Linked DNA regions of Pseudobacteroides sp.. Each later gene encodes a partner of the first gene's protein in a complex. Links are inferred from orthologs where the notes say so. Each region holds a gene or a part of one and is shown in the gene's direction. Other genes may lie near its edges.

What was found.
Region 2: the proteins of VIO64_RS11705 (region 1) and VIO64_RS07975 are in contact, whole or in part, in a crystal structure (PDB 5UE9), measured with the Lactococcus lactis proteins. The link is inferred for Pseudobacteroides sp. from one-to-one orthologs. Residues at the interface, in WP_025017116.1 of Lactococcus lactis: Gly25, Phe27, Phe29, Glu32, Tyr33, Lys35, Tyr36, Lys48, Phe56, Thr60, Pro61, Arg62, Val63, Ala64, Glu65, Thr66, Ala67, Ser68, Gly69, Met70, Ile74, Gln77, Pro223, Glu251, Phe274, Ala275, Pro277, Phe278; in WP_023189152.1 of Lactococcus lactis: Leu4, Gln5, Ala47, Ser48, Met49, Leu50, Leu51, Arg52, Arg53, Met95, Leu98, Arg223, Met224, Ala225, Cys226, Ile228, Gly229, Ala230, Cys231, Tyr232, Ala233, Val235, Glu236, His237, Asn243, His244, Ala245, Lys247, Glu250.

Annotation. Positions count from the first base shown.
Region 1 is NZ_DATCTU010000080.1:31,739-34,740, forward strand. The notes cover bases 46-2,970. They hold VIO64_RS11705 (dihydroorotate dehydrogenase), read left to right. Parts: upstream 46-989; coding sequence 990-1,952; downstream 1,953-2,970. Other genes in these bases: sigI (RNA polymerase sigma-I factor), read right to left, coding at 46-792; VIO64_RS11710 (histidine phosphatase family protein), read left to right, coding at 1,962-2,645; VIO64_RS11715 (orotate phosphoribosyltransferase), read left to right, coding at 2,715-2,970. In the rest of the region: VIO64_RS11695 (anti-sigma factor domain-containing protein), read right to left, coding at 1-44; more of sigI, read right to left, coding at 37-45; more of VIO64_RS11715, read left to right, coding at 2,971-3,002.
Region 2 is NZ_DATCTU010000045.1:25,309-28,150, forward strand. What follows is about bases 1-2,765. They hold VIO64_RS07975 (dihydroorotate dehydrogenase electron transfer subunit), read left to right. Parts: upstream 1-871; coding sequence 872-1,660; downstream 1,661-2,765. Other genes in these bases: carB (carbamoyl-phosphate synthase large subunit), read left to right, coding at 1-767; VIO64_RS07980 (MATE family efflux transporter), read left to right, coding at 1,662-2,765. Outside these bases: more of VIO64_RS07980, read left to right, coding at 2,766-2,842.

The DNA of each region.
Region 1 (3,002 bases):
AGTACACTGTCATTTTCCATTTCCAATATAGTTCCTTTACTCATACCTTCCACCTCCTTCCACATCACGAACATAACCTTGAAGAATATTAAGGTTGCTCTTAATTATAAGCACCATTGCTATTATAAATTTTCGATTGCGTTCAACAGTGCCATGGTAAACTTTTGTGATTTTCATCAGATCTGTTATAGGTATGTTACCCGTTCGCATAAACTTGTCATACAGAAGTTGGTTGTCTGCAATAAGCCGTGCAAGTTTTATGCAAAGTTGCTTTGAATCCTTATGCTTTGGTGCACAGGAAGCAAGGGACGAGAGGGATATATTAAATCTCATAAGCTCTCTTTTGAAGGCGATTATCTCCTCTTCAACCTCTACATTGTCTGTGGATGTATCATAATCCACCTTCAGATATTTCTCCTCAAAGTTATTGTTTTCCTCACTCTCGAAATAAGTAAAGGGATACTCTACCTGGGCTTTACTGTTTTTCCTTAAAAAATCAATAATTCTTCGTCGTATTACCTGATCCGAGAAGTTTAAAAAGTTCCTGCTTTGGTTTTCGTCATAACAGTTTATTGCCTCATCGAAGGCCATAAGGCCTACACTGTACTCTTCACTGTTAGCGGGATCTATGTACCTGCCTGTGACTCTGGAGACTGACTGAAGTATAAAGGGACGGTAATCGCTTATGAATTTTTCTTTCAAAGCAAAGTCACCTCTATGAATTTTAGCAATTATATCTCTTAAAGGATCGTTTTCCTGCTTTTGTTTTTTGAAGAATTTTATATTAAACAATAATATCCTCCTCCGTAATATTGTTCGATAAGAAGTATAAATGTTGAGAGTAGTATATCTAAAAAACAACAGCGTCAGGATTGAGTGTATCAGATAAAAGTTTTTTTTACAATAAATTTGTTAACTGTATGGATAGTAGCAAAATTAAATGTTATTATATAGAGTGGAAAAAGTATAACTTAAAAATGAGGGAGAATATGAATAATACAAATAAAAAAGCCGATCTTTCAGTTACGGTTGGTGGTCTTAAGCTAAATAATCCGGTAATAGCCGCATCGGGAACCTTTGGGTTTGGGAGAGAATACTCTGAGTATATGGACTTAAACGGCCTTGGAGGGGTTTCTGTAAAAGGTCTTACATTAAACCCAAGGCAAGGTAACAAGCCTCCAAGGATTGCTGAAACGCCAGCAGGCATACTAAACAGCGTAGGTCTTCAAAATCCTGGCGTTATGCACTTTATTAAAGAAGAAATACCATTCTTGAGAAAATACAACACAGCGATTATTGCAAATATTGCAGGAAACACCATTGAAGATTATTGTAAAATGGCAGAAACCCTTCAGGATGCGGACATAGATGCAATAGAGCTCAACGTGTCATGCCCCAACGTAAAGCAAGGCGGGGTCGCATTTGGAAATACCTGTGCAGGCATTTCAGAGGTGACAAAAAGGGTTAGGGAATATTGCAAAAAGCCTCTTATAGTCAAGCTGACACCCAATGTTACGAATATAAAGGAAATAGCTAAAGCTGCCGAGGATTCCGGTGCCGATTCCTTGTCTCTTATAAACACAATACTCGGAATGGCTGTTGACATTCATAAAAGAAGGCCCATATTGGCACAGAACTTTGGAGGGCTTTCAGGACCTGCCGTAAAACCTATTGCACTTAGAATGGTTTATGAGGTTGCTAATACGGTTAAAATCCCCGTTATCGGAATGGGTGGAATATCAACGGGAGAAGACGCTGTAGAGTTCCTGTTGGCAGGAGCAAGTGCCGTTATGGTAGGTACCATGAATTTTATAAATCCTACAGCATGCATCGATGTTGTCAAAGGAATAGAGAAATATCTTGATTTGTATAATATTAGTAGTGTAAAGGATATAATAGGAACACTAGAACTAAATGATACATCTACAGGATGTGGATGCGGGAACAAGTAGGAGGAATAGATGAAAACAAGGCTGATTTTTGTAAGGCACGCAGAAGCTGAAGGGAATCTATACAGGGAGTTTCATGGATGGACTGACTCGCCCATTACCGATAAGGGCCATAAGCAGGCAGAGCTTGCGGCGGGAAGGCTTAGGAACATGAAAATTGATGTAATATACTCAAGCAGCCTCAAAAGAACCCTTCAAACAGCACAATATATAGCGGATATCAAGGGTCTTCCCATAATCAGGACGGACAAGCTGAAGGAAATAAACGGCGGAGATTGGGAAGGTAAAAAATGGGATGAGCTTGCGAGTATATGGCCTCACGAAAATGAAACATGGGAGAAAAAGCCCCATATTCACAGGATGCCAAATGGTGAATCAATGGAAGAGTTTCAAGAAAGGCTTTTAAAAGAGATTCAATATATCATTGATAACAATAGAGGTAAAAACATATGCATCGTTACCCATGGGACTGCTATAAAGGCTATGATGTGCAGATTTAAGGGCTGCGAGCTGGAAGAGATGGTCAATATAAAGTGGTACGACAACACATCGGTTACTGTTATTGATTATGAGGATGGCAGCTACAAAGTTGTGATGGAGGGTGATGCATCACATTTAAGCAGAGAAATGAGCACAATTTACAACCAGGAGTGGTGGAGTCAATACGAAAAACAATTTGAAGACAGACAGAGATAAAAATTTAAGATTAAGGAAACTTTTTGTATAATATTGAAGTCTAATATAATTGAAATGGGAGGAATAAAAATGAATAATTTCAGAGATAAACTGGTTTCATGGCTTTTTGAAACCGAAGCATTGAGGGTATGCCCTCAGGATAAGCCCTTTTGGTATACATCAGGAGCCATAGGCCCCTATTACATAAATACCCATTTTCTATATGGAAGTGAGGAAAAAGCCAACAACTTACTTAAATTGATTGATGAAGTAAAAAAGGACATCATAGGTTGCCCAGGTAAGATTTTGGATAAGGTTTTGGAAAATTATAATAACGATAAAATATTCAAAGAGCTTATTGATGAAATGGTTAACTTT
Region 2 (2,842 bases), on another replicon or contig:
TAGGTCTTATAAACATACAATATGTCCTTTACAATAACACAATCTATGTAATAGAGGTCAATCCGCGTTCAAGCCGTACTGTACCTTATATAAGCAAGGTTACCGGAATTCCAATGGTTAATCTGGCTACAAAGATTATGATGGGTAAAAAGCTTAAAGACTTCAAGTATGGAACAGGTTTGTACAAGGAGGCTGATTACGTTTCTGTAAAGGTTCCGGTATTCTCCTTTGAAAAGCTGCATGATGTTGATATAAGCTTAGGGCCTGAAATGAAGTCAACGGGTGAGGTTTTAGGTATTGCTAAGACTTTCCCAGAAGCACTTTATAAAGGTATAACCGCATCAGGAATCAAGCTTCCTAAAGAAGGCGGCGGTATACTTATGACAGTCCGTGATACCGACAAGCCGGAGCTTGCAGTGCTTGCAGCTGAGTTTGAGAAGCTGGGATTTGAACTTTACGGAACAGGGAAAACTGCAAACATGCTAAATAAGCAGGGTATTGCAACAAATGCGGTTAAAAAGATAGATGACGGTTCACCCAACATTCTTGATCTAATCCAGTCAGGCAAAATCTCCATGGTTATAAATACCGCAACAAAGGGAAGAAAGCCTGAGAGGGATGGATTTAAGATCAGAAGAAAGTCCGTTGAATCTTCCATACCGTGTATAACATCCTTGGATACTGCAAAGGCGGTAGTAAGCTGTCTTAAGCTTGGTAAAGGTGTAAATGATATGGATGTTGTTAATCTTAGTGTGTTTGATGTTTAAATTTGATGTTTAAATGAATTTAATGTATGATTAGGATATGGTCTTGAACAAAACTCCAAGGGGTTTTGTTCAAGACCATTAGTATATATTTTATGGAGGACCAAATGTCTAAATTACTTAATGAAGAGATTGTGAGCATAAATAAAATTGCCTGGGAAATTTATAAGATTACCATAAAATCGGAGTATGTCTCAAAGAATGCATTGCCGGGTCAGTTTGTAAATATCAAATGCAGTGAAGGTATAACCGCACTTCTAAGAAGGCCCATAAGTATTTGTGATGTGGACAAGGCTGCTGGGACTTTTGATGTTTGCTTTCAGATTAAGGGGATAGGAACTGAATATCTGACAAGAAAAACTTCAGGAGAGCTTTTAGATATAATTGCACCTGTGGGTAATCCATTTTACATTTCCAGGGACTATAAGAGAATTGCTGTTGTAGGCGGCGGAATAGGTGTATTTCCGCTTTTGTACCTTCTGAAGGAAAATGTTCAAGCAGAAAGGCATACTTTCCTAGGATACAGAAATAAAGACCATGTTGTGCTGGAAAATGAGTATAAAAATGCTTCGGATAAGTATTATATTTCAACTGATGATGGAAGTGCAGGCTACAAAGGACTTGTGACTGATCTTTTGGAAAAAGAGCTTCAGGAAAAGGGACTAGATATCATCTATGCGTGCGGCCCTACACCTATGATACGCAAGGTGATTGAGCTTTCAAAAAAATACAAAACAAAATGCCAGGTTTCAATGGAGCAGAGAATGGGATGCGGAATAGGAGCATGCCTTGTGTGTGCTTGCAAAACAAAGGCTCAAAATGAGGATGGCTGGGAGTATAGTCATGTATGTAAGGACGGGCCGGTTTTTTGGAGCGACGAGGTTATACTTGACTAATATGAATATTTTAAAAAACAACAAGGCTTTAATATTATCTATATTGACTATATCACTTCCCGCTATCATTGAAATGGGGTTAAATACTTTAGTTGGGTTATCCGATACAATACTGCTTAGCTTCTTTGTAGGTGAGGAGGCCTTGGCGGCCGCAGGGAATGCCAATCAAATAATTTTTACTGTAATACTGATTTTTTCTTCATTCAACGTGGGGGCAACTGCTATAATATCCCGAAGTTTTGGTGAGAAAAATTATAAGAGGCTCAACGACACTTCATGCCAGAATTTATCTTTAAATATTATCATTGGTTTTATCATAATGCTTTTGACTTATATCTTTGCAAAAGATATTATGGGTGTATTTAATGTTGACAACAAAGTATTTGATATGGGAGTTACATTTCTAAGAATAACTTCACTTAGTCTTGTTTTCATGTTCTTTTCCTTTGCCGCTTCAGCATCCTTAAGAGGCATCGGCAATACTATGACTCCAATGCTTATAACAACTACTGTAAATGTAATTAACATTATACTGAACATACTTCTGATAAAAGGTATTGGTATATTTCCTGAGATGGGAATAAAAGGATCTGCTGTTGCTACAACTATATCAAGAATTTTAGGTGCAGCAATATACTTAATTGTATTGCTGAGAGGAGATAGCTACTTAAAGATCCATGCTTTTGCATTAAAGTTGAAAAAGGAAATAATTTTACCCCTTTGGAAATTGAGTAGTGCAGCCGGAGTGGAGCAATTTCTGACCCAAACTGCTTTTTTTCTTTCTGGAGTTATTGTCACAGAATTTCTTGGCACTAGTCAGGAAGCTGGCTTCAGAGTCTTGCTCAGCATCGAGCAGATTTCTATAATGCCTGCCATAGGAATATCTATAGCAGCAGCGACTCTGGTTGGAAAGGCTTTAGGAGAAGGAGATCCTAAGAAGGCACATTTTACAGGTTATGTGTGTTTTGGAATGGGTATATTCTGGGGAGTGTTTATAGGTGCATTCTTTATAGCTTTCCCATCATTTGTAGCAGGTTTATTTACACCCCAACCTGAAGTTATAGCCATATTGGTAGGGGCATTGTTTGTGGTAGGGGTAGATCAGCCCTTCCTAAATTATATATTTATCGTTTCAGGTGCATTAAGAGGTGCTGGAGATACTATAACAGTAATGGTCTTGAC